DNA from 3 places in the Leisingera sp. NJS201 genome. Region 1 is predicted to be linked to each of the others. Evidence: riboswitches for the same ligand, from Rfam matches in the RefSeq annotation. Region 1 holds a riboswitch; each other region holds the start of a gene.
What was found. A riboswitch is a leader RNA that binds a small molecule or an ion and turns the genes downstream of it on or off. The one in region 1 is predicted to bind cobalamin.
Positions count from the first base shown of each region.

Region 1 (4,736 bases):
GACGCTGAACAAGTGGATCACGGCACATCGAGATACTGACGTGGTTTCGAAAGAGGATTTGAGTCTCGCCCAAGAGAATGACCGACTTCGACGTGAGAACCGTCTCTTGAAGGAGGAGAGGGAGATCCTAAAGAAGGCCACCCAGTTCTTTGCGGGCCTAAAGCAATGAGATTTAGGTTCGTCGAAGAACACAGGGGCCACTTTCCAGCCAACCGGCTGTGCGATGTTGTCGGAGTCAGCACGCGTGGCTTGAGGGCTTTCCGTCGTCGCCCAGCAAGCCGCAGGCAGCGGTCTGATATGGTGACATTAGCCCATATCAAAGAGCAATCCCGTCTCAGCCTTGGCAGCTATGGTCGCCCGCGCATGACAGAGGAGCTGAAAGAGATCGGTTTGGATGTCGGCCACCGCCGTGTGGGCAGGTTGATGCGCCTGAACGGCATATCTGTTGTGCGCACACGTAAACACAAGGGCACGACAGATAGTGACCACAAGTTCAACATTGCGCCAAACCTGCTGGACCGGGACTTCGCAGCCAGCCAACCCAACCAGAAATGGGCTGGCGACATCAGTTATATCTGGACGCGCGAGGGTTGGCTGTATCTTGCTGTGATCCTTGATCTGCACTCTCGGCGCGTCATTGGCTGGGCCGTGAGCAACCGCATGAAACGTGACCTGGCGATCCGTGCGTTGAACATGGCAACTGCGTTCCGGACACCGCCGAAGGGCTGCATTCACCACACGGACCGTGGATCGCAATATTGTTCTCACGACTATCAGAAGATCCTACGCCAACACGGGTTCAAGGTATCGATGAGTGGTAAGGGAAATTGCTATGACAACGCCGCTGTTGAGACGTTCTTCAAGACCATCAAAGCAGAGTTGATCTGGCGCAGGTCATGGCCAACGCGCCGAGACGCTGAAATGGCCATCTTCCAGTACATCAATGGCTTCTACAATCCGCGCCGCCGTCACTCAGCATTGGACTGGAAAAGCCCTGTCGCGTTTGAACGGAAAGTGGCTTAAACGAGCACTTGGGGCGGCACGAAAGCGGGACAGGTCCAAACCGGGCTTTGGTAAGCTGTAAGACTTTCTCGTCTCGATGCTCTGTCCCCAAGAAGTCGCTGTTACCGCATGCATCCAGGATATGGCGCCGTACCGCCGCAACCTGAGGAGCAGCCAAACGTTCAGGACGGCAAAGCAAAGTCAGTAACACAGGATCGGCAGACCAGTTAGGGATCAGGTGCGCGAGAAAATGCACCTCTGTCAGCAAGGACGGGAGCAGGGCCGTTCCTTGCCCGGCAAGGACAGCTGCAAATACAAGCTCCATCGAATTGACGCGCAGGCCGGGAGAGACAGGGTGACTTTTCTGCAAAGGCCGGGCTGGCAAAAGGCGCGCGCTGCGCGGACGGCACGGCCGCCGAAATAAACCGCTCCTTGTCTGCGAGACCGGTTCTGAAGGAAAGATTGATGGCCTCTGCCGCAAAATCCGATTTTGAATCATCGGCATGCAATTCCAGTTCGATATCCGGGTAGCGGGACCGAAGCCCGGCGAGGGCAGGTAGGATACGGCGCTTGCCTGCTCCCGCAAGTATCCCTAATTCGTCATTTTTTTCAAAGGTTTCGGATGACACGTCCGGGGCCTTATCCGTGTTCGTGCCTTTAGCACCTGCCGCCAGCCGCTGCAGCCCGGCCAGATCGCCTTCCAGGGGCAGATCCAGGCCAGCGCCCTCCACCGAAGGTGTCAGCACGATCCGCTCCACCAGCGCCCGCAGCGTCTCCTTGGCTTCTTCCATGTCGACAACCAATGTGCCTTCTTCTCGAGGTCTTCAAGAACAGTGGAATCTGCGCGGGGGTCCGACATTGGAATTATCCTCGTTTGCCGGGGTAGGGTACGCAGGGGCGCGCTAAGACAATCGGATCCGTAGTGAAATCAATATTTGGAAATTGCAAATAAAGGTCGACCGATACTCCCGGAAGATGCGCTGCGGCATGATCTGTGAGGCTAACGGGATCGAGCATCGATTGACCAAACTGAACCATCCGTGGAGCTGCGAGGATTGGTAAACAGTCCGGGGGACTTCTCCAGAGTGGCGGCCAACTTGAGCGGATGAACCGCACGCTCAATGAGGCGGCAGTGATGCGACATCTCAACGACAGCCACGATCAGTTACGAACACATCTCGGCGACCTCATGGCTGCCTGCAACTTTGCCCGCAGACTCAAAACTCTCAGCGGCCTCACGCCCTACGAATGCATCTGCAAAATCCGGACTTCAGAGCCAGATCGATTCATCATTGATCCGATCCACCAGATGCCGGGACTGAACAGCTAGCGGCGGCAAGGTGCAACGACGCACTTATATCAAGATAGCAGGTGCCAGCTGCCGGAACAGGAACGTGGCACCTGCCGGCATTCAAGAGTACCGAAAAGGGCCGATTGTTGTTCGTGATCCGCCACTCAATACTAACAGGCCAGCTCATCATGGAGCACCGCAAGGAAGTACTCATTCGGCAATTGAACAGAAGACGGGAAGCTTGACTCAGTAAAATGGTTTTGCCATTCAGCCAGTGTGACCGGTTCCGCGAGTGTTTCAATGCGCAGCGGAAGAAATAGGGAACACGGTGCGGCGTACCCATAAGGGACCAAATCCGTGACTGCCCCCGCAACTGTGAGCGGTGAGTGACGCTGAACATGCCACTGGGATCTTTCCCGGGAAGGCCAGCCGAACCAAGACCCGCGAGTCAGGAGACCTGCCGGACACAGGGCAAAGACTTCGCTAGCGGAGTGTCTGCCCTTTTCCACCGGACGCCGGGGTGCGCGTCTGGCGCGGCTGCCGTTCAGGCTTCTCCGTGCCACTCTCCCCGTTGTTCATTCCTGATTGCAGGTGCGCCTGTGTCGTCGAATGAGGACGAAATGAAACTGAATTATCTGGCTGCAGCTCTGGCCATATCCCTGCCGGTCACCGCATCGGCGCATTTCCAGCTGAACTACACTGAAAACGTGCTGATCGGGAAGCCCGGCGATGTGCCGATGGGGCTGGTGTTCTGGCACCCGCTGGAAAACGGCCATGTGATGGACATGGGCAAACCCGAAGAATTTTTTATGGTTCACAAGGGCGAAAAGGTTGATCTTTCGGACCGCTTGGAACCGGCCACATTCAAGGGCGCGGAGAACGAAGCCGCCGCCTACAGGGCGTCGGTTCCGGTCAAGCGCTCGGGCGACTATGTGGTGGTGACTGTGCCCGCGCCCTATTATGAGGAAAGCGAAGACATCTATATTCAGCAGATTTCCAAAGTCGTGCTGAACCGCAACACCCTGCCCACCGATTGGGATCAGCCGGTGGGCCTGGAAACCGAGATCCTGCCGCTGAACAAGCCCTATAACGTCATTGTCGGCTCTACCTTCTCAGGTCAGGTGCTGGCGGATGGCAAGCCGGTTCCTGGTGCCGAAATCGAGGTTGAATTCATGGCATCAGAGCCTGACCTTGCGGCCTTTTCCACAACCAACCCGACGGTTCAGCCGATGTCCGGCGGCGCCATCGTTGCGATTGCAGACCAGAATGGCGTCTTTTCCTTTGGCATTCCGAAAGCGGGCCACTGGGGCTTTGCTGCTCTCGGCTCCGGCCCGGCGACTGAGCATGACGGCAAGGAACTCAGCCAGGACGCTGTGTTGTGGATCCACGCTGAAGAGCTGAAGTGAGAATAGCACCATGCATATCGTAGACGGCGCATTGTCGAATCCGGTTGTGATCGGCGGCGCGGTTGCCGCCGTCGGCGGTATCGCCATGGGGCTGCGGAGCCTGCCGCTGGAACGTATTCCGGCGGCGGGGGTTCTTTCGGCCAGTTTCTTTGTGGCCTCCCTGATCCATGTCCCGATCGGGCCGAGTTCGGTTCACCTGATCCTGAACGGGCTTGCGGGGCTGGTTCTGGGCTGGGCGGCCTTTCCGGCCCTGTTTGTCGGCCTCTTGCTGCAGGCGGTGTTCTTTGGCTTTGGCGGGCTGACCGTGCTGGGCGTGAACGCCGTGAACATCGCCCTGCCTGCAGTTCTGGTCGGGCTGATATTCCGACCGCTGGTGGCCCGCGGCTCGCCTCTGCAGGGCGCCATCTGGGGCGGTATCGGCGGCGGCGCGGCCATTGCTGCCACAACACTTGCTGTTGCAGTCTCGCTGATGTTGTCCGGCGATGAGTTTATCCTGGCCGCGAAACTGGTGTTCTTTTCCCATATTCCGGTGGTGATCATCGAAGCGCTTTTGTCCGGTGCTGCCATTTTCCTGGCGCGGCGTGTGAAGCCCGAGCTGTTTTTCGACACAAAAGGAAGCCTTGCATGATCCGCTCCTGCATTCTGATCCTTGCACTGCTGGCGCCGCTCCCGGTGATGGCACACAATGTTATCTCAGCTGTCTTTCCGTCCGGTTCCGACATTGAAGGCGAAGTGGGCTTTTCCAACGGTGACATGGCCGCGGACCTGCTGATTGAGATCTTTGACGCGGCCGGCAGCAAGCTGGGAGAGGCCAGAACCGACGGTGACGGCTTTTTCCTGTTCACTCCGTCGGAGCCTGTGACACATATCTTCCGCGGCGATCTGGGTGCTGGCCACGTGGCCGAGATGATGATGGACGGTGCGGAAGTCGCGCAGATCATTGGGCAAAGCCCGGGCGCGGCAGCAGTTTCAGCGGCTGCTGCCCCGGACACCTCTGCAGCGCCGGCGACGGCAGGGTCCGCGGGCCTCTCCGATCA
Region 1 is NZ_CP038234.1:3,736,943-3,741,678, reverse strand. Features, by position in the region: one part of gene ETW23_RS18500 (IS3 family transposase) at 1-137, shown strand, start outside; one part of gene ETW23_RS18500 (IS3 family transposase) at 137-1,023, shown strand; gene ETW23_RS26875 (hypothetical protein) at 941-1,327, opposite strand; gene ETW23_RS18490 (LysR substrate-binding domain-containing protein) at 1,230-1,793, opposite strand; partial or broken gene ETW23_RS26225 (hypothetical protein) at 1,993-2,332, shown strand; cobalamin riboswitch at 2,558-2,773, shown strand; gene ETW23_RS18480 (DUF4198 domain-containing protein) at 2,914-3,699, shown strand; gene cbiM (cobalt transporter CbiM) at 3,710-4,327, shown strand; gene ETW23_RS18470 (cobalt ABC transporter permease) at 4,324-4,736, shown strand, end outside.

Region 2 (4,736 bases), 1.2 Mb from region 1:
ACATCGTTGTCTCGCGCCGCGCCATCCTGGAAGAATCGCGTGCCGAACAGCGTGCCGAAGTCATCGGCAACCTGACCGAAGGCCAAGCGGTCGACGGTGTGGTCAAGAACATCACCGAATACGGTGCGTTTGTTGACCTGGGCGGCGTTGACGGCCTGCTGCACGTCACCGACATGGCATGGCGCCGTGTGAACCACCCCTCCGAGATCCTGTCGATCGGCGAAACCGTCAAGGTTCAGGTCATCAAGATCAACAAAGAGACCCACCGTATCTCCCTCGGCATGAAGCAGCTGCAGGAAGATCCGTGGGATCTGGTTGGCGCCAAGTACCCGCTTTCCTCGGTCCACAAGGGCCGCGTCACCAACATCACCGATTACGGTGCATTTGTTGAGCTGGAGCCGGGCGTCGAAGGTCTGGTGCACGTCTCCGAGATGTCCTGGACCAAGAAGAACGTCCACCCGGGCAAGATCGTCTCCACTTCCCAGGAAGTCGACGTCATGGTTCTGGAAATCGACGGTGCCAAGCGCCGCGTGTCCCTGGGCCTCAAGCAGACCATGCGCAACCCGTGGGAAGTCTTCTCCGAAGCCAACCCGGAAGGCACCGAGGTCGAAGGCGAAGTCAAGAACATCACCGAATTCGGTCTGTTCATTGGCCTCGACGGCGACATCGACGGCATGGTTCACCTCTCCGACCTCAGCTGGGACGAGCGCGGTGAAGATGCGATCCAGAACTACCGCAAGGGCGACATGGTTTCGGCCGTTGTTTCCGAAGTGGACGTCGACAAAGAGCGTATCTCGCTGTCGATCAAAGCTCTGGGCGGCGACAAGTTTGCAGAAGCGGTTGGCGGCGTGAAGCGCGGCTCGATCGTGACCGTGAACGTGACCGCGATCGAAGACGGCGGCATCGAAGTGGAATATGAGGGCATGAAGTCCTTCATCCGCCGCTCCGACCTGGCGCGCGACCGTGCCGACCAGCGCCCCGAGCGCTTCTCGGTTGGCGACAAGGTCGACGTCCGCGTCACCAACGTCGACTCCAAGACCCGTCGTCTGGGCCTGTCGATCAAGGCACGCGAGATTGCAGAAGAGAAAGAAGCAGTGGAACAGTATGGCTCCTCGGACTCCGGCGCATCGCTGGGCGACATCCTGGGCGCCGCACTGAAGTCGGGCGACGAGTAATCTCCCCGGCCTCACGGCTGCTGAAAACGAAAGCCCCGCAGGTGTCTGCGGGGCTTTTTTCTTGGTTGGGAGGGCTGGTTCGAGCCCATTGCGGAAGTGCCGGATTCTCGCGGCGCGCGTGCAGCACGACGGCCCGCTGCACTTCCGGAAACCGCCCGCTGCATGGCAGAAGGAAGTGCGGAGGGTTAGGCATGGTGCAGGGACGTTTTGGCGGGCAGTGCCCAAGGCGCGCAGACGCCTTTCCTTCACCGCGGCTGCAAGCAGACAGGGCAAGAGGAAACACTTTTGCCACTAATCGCAGAAAGTGAACCTTCCAGTTTTCAACTGGCATTGGAAAGGAGCAACGACGGGCTTGCCTGCATTGCAAAAGCTCGCCTCATAGGTCCCGCATGAGATTGAACAGCAGTATCGGCCGCGGTTCGACATACTCCCTTTCAGACTTAAGCCGCATCCCCGGTGCTCAAAGCCGAATTTTCTTCACGAAGATTCTCGGACGTAAGTGTATAAATTTAAACAATTGTTTTTTCATTTCACCTTGCAGTCAATCCATAGCAATCTCGATTGAGTTTGCTTCCGCTTGACAGAACAAATCCGGTTTGCCTAAGTCGCGCCTATTCTGGTCCGGCTGGGAAACCACCCGGGTAAAAGGGAACACGGTGAAGTGTAGCCAACAGGCGCTGAATCCGTGACTGCCCCCGCAACTGTGAGCGGAGAGCAATGCTGCGAAATGCCACTGCCCCAAGGGGCGGGAAGGCGCGGCAAAGCTTCGACCCGCGAGTCAGGAGACCTGCCAGGATGATCACCCTATCCCGGTGCGGGGCGCGCCGTAGATAACGGATTTCCGTAGTGGTGGCAGTTTTCACCGTCTGCGGAGGCAGTGCCTTCCAAAGACCCGACCCGAATACACTGCCCGCTTGGGCAGTCACTTGGCCTGCGTTTGTTGCGCGGGCCGGGAGGAATGGAATATGCGCAAGGCAAGCTTGTCCCTGGCCGCGGCCCTGGCCGTCACCCCTGCAATCGCAACCGCCCAGGATTCAGAGGTCACTGACCTGGCGGAGATCATCGTCTCCGGCGGCCTGACGCCGATTGAGGCCCAAAAATACGGCCGCTCCGTCTCAGTTCTGACCAGCGAAGAAATCGAAGATCGCGGTATCACCACTGTCCAGGACGCGCTGCGTTCGGTCCCCGGCCTGATGATAAACGGCTCCGGCGACAGCTTTACCCAGGTCCGCATCCGCGGCGCCGAAGCAAATCACACGCTGATCCTGATCGACGGTGTCGAAGCCTCTGGCGGTGACAGCGAGTACATCCTGTCCGGCCTGGACACTGCCAACATCGAGCGGATCGAGGTCCTTCGCGGCCCGCAGTCGGTGTTCTATGGCTCCAACGCCTCAGCCGGTGTGATCAACATCATCACCAGGACCGGCGGCATCGGCACCGAATATGGCGGTAGCGCCGAGGCGGGTTCGGACGGCTACCGGGCGTCGGCGCGGATCTCGTCACGGACCGAGCGCGGCGGCATTTCCTTCAGCTTCGCCCATGACAATGACGACGGCTACGATACCTCCGGCGATGGCGGTGAAGAGGACGGCATCCGCCGCAGCACCTTGCAGCTGAAGGGCGATTACCTCGTCACCGACCGGCTGAAACTTGGCTTCAACGTCCGCACCTCGGATGAGCGCCATGACAGCGACAGCACTTCTTTCACCGCAACAGACGCAGCCAGCTATGTTGTGGATGATCCCACGCAATTCAGTGACCGCGATGAGCAACTGGCCCAGATCTACGGCGAACTGGACACGTTGGGCGGCCGCCTGAAGCATCGGTTGTCGCTGGAACGCACTGACTTTGACCGCGCTTTCAATGGCGGCACCCCGACAGAGACCAAGACCGAAGCAGCAAATTACCTGCTGAGTATTGGCCTGGACGGGCAGCCGGCGGATCAGGCAGACCACCTTTTGAACGCAATGCTGGAATGGGAAAAGGATTCCAGCAGTTCCAACCCGGCCTTTGCGCGCGAAACCAGTTCGATTGCCCTGGAATACCGCGGCAGCTTTGCCAACGGCCTGGATCTGCAGCTTGGCGTGCGCCACGACAACAACAGCGTATTCGAAGATGCCACCAGCTGGACGGCCAGTGCCTCTTATACTTTCGCAGGCAGCGGTGTGCGGCTGCACAGCTCCGCCGGGACAGGGATCGTGAACCCGTCTTACTTTGAGCTGTTTGCCAACAGTACATTTGGCGCCACCACCTACCTGGGCAATCCGAACTTGCAGCCGGAGGAAAACCGCAGCTTTGATTTCGGGGTAGAGGTGCCGTTCCTGCAAGGGCGCGGTCTGGTTGATGTGACCTATTTCGACGAGACGCTGACAGGAGAGATCGAGAGCTACATGGTGAACGCAACCACGTTCTCCTACCGCAATCAGGCAGGCGACAGCGAACGCAAAGGCGTTGAGTTGGCGGCAAGCCTGGATGCCACAGAAAACCTCTATCTGAACTTGTCCTACACCTATCTGGACGCCACCAACCCGGATGGTTCGGTTGAGGTTCGCCGTCCGGAGCACGAACTGCTGCTGAGCGCAACTCTGAAAACCTTCAACGGCCGCGGCTCTGTGACGACTGATGTCCGCCATGTAGCAGGCAACTGGGATACTCAGTTTTTCGGCTCTTTTGCTACTGCTGAACTGCCGGAATACACCACCGTCAACGTCTCGGCCCAGTATGACTTGACCGACAAAGTGGTGCTGACCGGGCGCGTCACCAACCTGTTCGACGAGGACTACGCCGACGTCTGGGGCTACGCCAAGCGCGGCCGTGCCGCCTATATCGGCGTAAGGGCCGCGTTCTGACCCATGCGCATGCTGCCCGGCATAGTCCTGGCTCTTTTGTGGGCCGCCACCGGTGCTATTGCCGGGCCGTCGCGCGTGGTCACGATGAATCTTTGTGCCGACCAGCTGGCGATGCTGCTGGCGGCCCCCGGCCAGCTGGCCTCGGTCTCCTATATCGCGCGGGACACACGCGCCTCGGCCATGGCTGACGCAGCAATGGCTTATCCCGTCAATCACGGGCTGGCTGAGGAGATATACCTGCTGCAGGCTGATCTGGTGATTGCCGGCGCCTATTCAACACCTGCCACCACGGATATGCTGCGCCGTCTTGGCGTGCCGGTGGTGGTGTTCCAGCCTGCCAGCTCACTGCAGGATGTGCGCGCACGTATCCTGCAGATGGGTCAGGTTCTGGGCCGCGAAGAGGCGGCCCGCGCATTGCTGGCAGACTATGACCAGCGGCTGGAAAAGTTCGAGCAAGCTGGGCCGGAGGCACCACGCGCCGTGCTTTATGCCGCCAACGGGTTCACTTCCGGCAGCATGACCCTCGCGGGCCAAATCCTGCGCGCGGCGGGACTGCGCAATATCGCGGATGAGCTGGGCTATGCGCACTCCGGTCATATGCCGCTGGAACTGCTGGCGTTGGCCGCGCCGGATCTGCTGATCGGCACGTCGCCCTATCCGCGCGCCTCCCGCAGCGAGGACAATCTGGCGCATCCGGTGGTGCGGCAGCTGG
Region 2 is NZ_CP038234.1:601,633-606,368, forward strand. Features, by position in the region: gene rpsA (30S ribosomal protein S1) at 1-1,175, shown strand, start outside; cobalamin riboswitch at 1,776-1,985, shown strand; gene ETW23_RS02955 (TonB-dependent siderophore receptor) at 2,141-4,024, shown strand; gene ETW23_RS02960 (ABC transporter substrate-binding protein) at 4,034-4,736, shown strand, end outside.
Region 2: it holds a riboswitch for cobalamin, as region 1 does, so the genes downstream of both, ETW23_RS02955 (TonB-dependent siderophore receptor) here and ETW23_RS18480 (DUF4198 domain-containing protein) in region 1, are expected to answer to the same signal.

Region 3 (4,736 bases), 890 kb from region 1:
GGGCGTCCGCCCCAGTTCCACCACCGAACGTGCGGTAATGCGCTCGGCGGTATCAGACTGCTGCTCAACAATCGCGGTCCGCTGGGCGACCTCTCTGCGCGTCAGCTGCGCCAAGGGTTTTTCCGCCAGCAGAACCTCGCCATGCGACGGGCGTGCCAACCCCGCCAGCAGCCGCATCAGCGTGGACTTCCCGGACCCGTTCGGACCGACCAGCGCCAGGGTCTCTCCCGGCTGAACCATCAATGAGACATCAGACAGCAGCAGCTTGCCGCGGATGGCGTAAGACAGGCTGCGGGCTTCGATCTTCATCGCGCCCCCCTGTTCCCGCGTACCAGGATCACCGCAAAGGACGGCGCCCCGATCAGGGCAGTGACAACGCCAATGGGCAGCACCTGGCCAGGGATTATGATGCGCGACACAATGTCGGCGCCAATCAGGAACACCGCGCCGGTCAGCGCCGCGGCCGGCATCAGCCTGCGATGCCCTGGACCGACCAGGAACCGTGCCGCATGGGGAATGACCAAGCCGACAAAGCCGATGGAGCCAACGATGGATACCATCACCGCTGTGGTCAGCGCGGTGGCAAAGATCAGGATAACTTGCACCCGCCGCACCGGAATACCCAGCGAGGCCGCTGAATCGGTGCCAAAGGTAAAGGCATCCAGCGCCCGCGCATGGAACCGGCAGACGACCCAGCCCGCCAGCGCCAGCGGCACTGCCAGCCACACATCCGGCCAGCGCACCCCGCCCATATTGCCCATCAGCCAGAACATGATACCGCGGGCCTGATCGGCGTTGGCGGATTTGGCGATGATAAAAGCAGTCAGCGCGTTGAACAGCTGCGAGCCTGCAATGCCCGCCAGCACGATCTGCGCTGCCGCAGCGCGGCTGCCGCCTGCTCCGGCGGCCCGGGCCAGAACGGCAACAAAGCCAAAGGCCAGCAGCGCGCCGTTAAAAGCGCCGAATGACAACGACAGCGCACCGCCGCCAAGTCCGGCGATGGTGACAGCAACCGCCCCGGTTGAAGCACCGGCCGAGATACCAAGGATATAGGGATCTGCCAGCGCATTGCGCAGCAGGGCCTGCAGCACCACGCCCGCCACCGCCAGCGCCGCCCCGCAGGCCCCCGCCACCAGCGCGCGCGGCAGCCGGTAACTCCAGACAATGCCTTGATCTATCGGATCAACCGGCAGCCCTGCCCCGGCCAGCTTATTGGCCAGAACAGACAGGACAAGGTCAGGCGCAAGCGCGGTTTCCCCGATCATTGCGCCTGCCAGAACCGCTGCAACCAGCACCGGCAAGGCCAGGCACGCGCCCTTGACGCCCTGCCATGTGATTGCAGCGGCTGCACTCACTGGCTGGTGCCGATCACGCTGAGTTCAGCAGCCAGATCCTCCAGCGCCGGAATGGCACGGATGGTGGCATCCATCGCCTGGGCGTCCATCACAACGATGCGGTTGTTCTTGACTGCGTCCATCTGGCTGGCGACCGGATCATTGCGCAGGAAATCCAGCTTTTTCTCGAAGTCATCCGCGGCAAAGCGGCGGCGGTCCATGCGGGCAATCACAATCACCGTCGGATTGGCCTTGGCGATGGTCTCCCAGCCGACCGTCGGCCATTCCTCGTCGGTCTCAATAACATTGCGCAGGCCCAGTTGCTGCATCATGTAGCCCGGCGCGCCCTTCTCGCCTGCCACAAACGGATCGCTTTCCATTTCCGGCGAGGAGAACCAGAACACGGCGGTGGCATCTTCCAGTGCGACCTTCTGCGCCTTGGCAACAGCTGCCGCCTCGCGGGCCTTATATTCGGCGACCAGCTCGGCGCCCTTATCGGCTTCGCCAAAGATCGCCGCCAGTTCCTCGATCCCCTGATACAAGCTGCCGGTGGTGAACATCTGCGTGCGGGTGCCGTCGCCGCCGGTGGTGTTGTCCTTGCCGACGCAATCGGCGGGCATCACATAAGTCGGGATGCCCAGATCATGAAACTGCTCGCGCTTGGCAACAACACCTTCGGGGCCGACGTGCCATTCGTACTGCGCCGCCACCAGGCCGGGGCGTTTGGCCACGACGCTTTCAAAGCTCGGATCGTTGTCGGCCAGACGGTCGATCTTGGCATTCAGGTCTGCGTATTCGGGCAGCACGTCGTTGAACCAGACTGAGGTGCCCAGCACCTTATCGCCCAGCCCCAGCGCGTAAAGCACTTCGGTCGCCGCCTGGCCAACCGTCACCGAAGACGCTGCCGGCGCCTTGAATGTGACCGACTGGCCGCAGTTTTCAATGGTCAGCGGAAAGGTTTCGCTGGCCGCCGCAGCCTGTGCGGCAGCGATGAAGGAAAGGCCGATCAGGCCGGAACGCAAAAACATGATATTCGATCTCCATGTGTCAATGACCGGAGAACGGGTGAAAGGGCATTGACCGGTAAGGCTGAGGGTCTGCCCCCCGCTTGCGGCACCGGAAAACGGCGGCGCATCTTACCGGCAACCTCCCCGGACAACCCCGCCCGGTGTCTTTCGGTTTTCACCGGCAGGTCTCCTGACTGGCGGGTCAATGACTGTGCCGTCTTCCCGGACCATTTTGGCCCAGTGACGTCATGGCACAGCTCTCGCCGCCTACAGTTGCGGGGGCAGTTCCGTTTGGCGCCGGCAGGCACCGCGGATTCCCTCTTAGCCCTTTCGGGACCGGTAAAGCGCGGGTAGCCCATCCCTTTCGCTGCGGCAAGAAAAAGTTACTTTGCAGCAGAAATTCTGCGAACCGGGCACAGCAGGCAGCCTATGGAGGACGGTTTCCCAAGCCACGGCCAGATGGAAATTTCCAGCACAAGCTGCTCCAGGGATGGGACACCCATCGGCCGCAGCCGCAAAAGCGTGGCTGCAAACTGTCCTGAACCATACCGCAGCCCCGTTACTCGACCACGATCAGATCGGTATCCATCGCCTTGAGCATGTCCTTGACGGCCTGCGGCGGCTGCGCGTCCGTATAGAAGACTTCGAATTTGGTATCCTTGCCGACCGACACCGGCGCGCGCTTGTTGAACTTGTCATGATCGGCCACAACAATCCGGACCTGCGCATTGGCCGCCGCGACACGGGCCAGATTTGCCTCTTCGAGATCATGCAGCATGAAGCCCTGTTCGGCATTGATCGCCCCGGCCGAAAAGATGGCAAACTGCACGTTCAGCCGCCGCACCAGATCCAGCGCCTCGGCCCCGAAGGCACCGCCGTCATGCGGGCGCAGCTCGCCGCCCGCCAGAAACACCCGGTTGTTATTGCGCGAGGCAAGCGCATGGGCCACCAGCACGGAATTGGTCACCACAAAGAGGTTTGACCGCTGCCGCAGCTCCTGCGCCACATAAGCGGTGGTGGAACCGACGTCCAAAAAGACCGAATCCCCGTCGCTGATGGTCTTGGCCACCTCGATGGCCAGACGCTGCTTTTCTGAGGCGTGGGTATCCATCCGGTTTTGCAGCGGCAGCTCGTTCACATCCTCAATCAGATGCACCCCGCCATGCACCTTGCGGACCGCTTGGGCATCCTCCAGCGTGCGGATGTTTCGCCGGATGGTTTCATTCGACACGCCCAGCCTGCCGGCCAGATAGCTGACCCGGCAGGACCCCCCCGCCTGCTGCAGCGCCCGCAGGATTTCCTCTTCACGCTGGTTGGTGGTCTTGCGGCTTTTGGTCATTGGGCCTCCTGTTGCGTTGCTACGTCAGAAAGCCACAAAAAACAACACATGCGCCTTTGATACGGCGTTGACAGCCTCAAATCGCTCAGTTTTTGAGGTTAATGTGGCTTATTGTGGTTTTTTATTGACTGACAGACACAACCGCCGCACCATCACAGCAGGCGACGCCAAGAATCGCACAAAATGCCACATATCAGGGAAGTCCTTATGCTGAGAAACTTCAACGCTTTGGGAGCCGTGGCGCTGACAGCCGCCGTTTCCGCTTCATCCGCCTGGGCCGCCGAGTCCTCCGACCCCATCAAACTGACCCTGCACGACTGGTCCGGCCAGTTGATCAACACCAAGATCATGGGCAGCATCCTGCAGGAGGCAGGGTATAACGTCGAATATGTCCAAGCGGACTATATCGCGCAGTTTGCCGGGCTGAAGACCGGCGATCTGCATCTGGCGATGGAAATCTGGGAAACCACCGGGCGCGAGGCGCTGGACGACGCAACCGCCTCGGGCAAAGTGGTCAATGCCGGCGAAACCGGGCTGATGGCGATCGAGGAATGGTGGTACCCCGCCTATATGAAAGACCGCTGTCCCGGCCTGCCCGACTGGCAGGCGCTGAAGGACTGCGCCGAGGAATTCGCAACGGCGGAAACCTCTCCCTACGGTCGCTATGTCGGCGGCCCGGTCACCTGGGGCGGTTTTGACGAAGAACGCGTCGAGGCGCTGGAACTGGAATTTGAAGTGGTCCACGCGGGCACCGATGCGGCGCTGTTTGCCGAACTGGAATCCGCCTATCAGCGCCAGGACCCGATTGTCCTGTGGGTATATGTGCCGCATTGGGCACCGGCCAAATACGACGGTGAATTCGTGGAATTCCCGCCCTATTCCGCGGAATGCTACGCCGATCCTGCGGCGGGGGTGAACCCGGATCTGGCCTATGACTGCGGCAAGCCGCGCGGCCCGATCTGGAAAGCCGCCTGGGCCGGGCTGCCGGAGAAATGGCCGGGCGCCTATGAGATCGTGCAGTCCTACCAGATTACCAACGAAGAGATGAGCGCCATG
Region 3 is NZ_CP038234.1:2,844,484-2,849,219, forward strand. Features, by position in the region: gene ETW23_RS14040 (ABC transporter ATP-binding protein) at 1-309, opposite strand, end outside; gene ETW23_RS14045 (iron ABC transporter permease) at 306-1,355, opposite strand; gene ETW23_RS14050 (ABC transporter substrate-binding protein) at 1,352-2,362, opposite strand; cobalamin riboswitch at 2,504-2,697, opposite strand; gene ETW23_RS14055 (DeoR/GlpR family DNA-binding transcription regulator) at 2,901-3,680, opposite strand; gene ETW23_RS14060 (ABC transporter substrate-binding protein) at 3,864-4,736, shown strand, end outside.
Region 3: it holds a riboswitch for cobalamin, as region 1 does, so the genes downstream of both, ETW23_RS14050 (ABC transporter substrate-binding protein) here and ETW23_RS18480 (DUF4198 domain-containing protein) in region 1, are expected to answer to the same signal.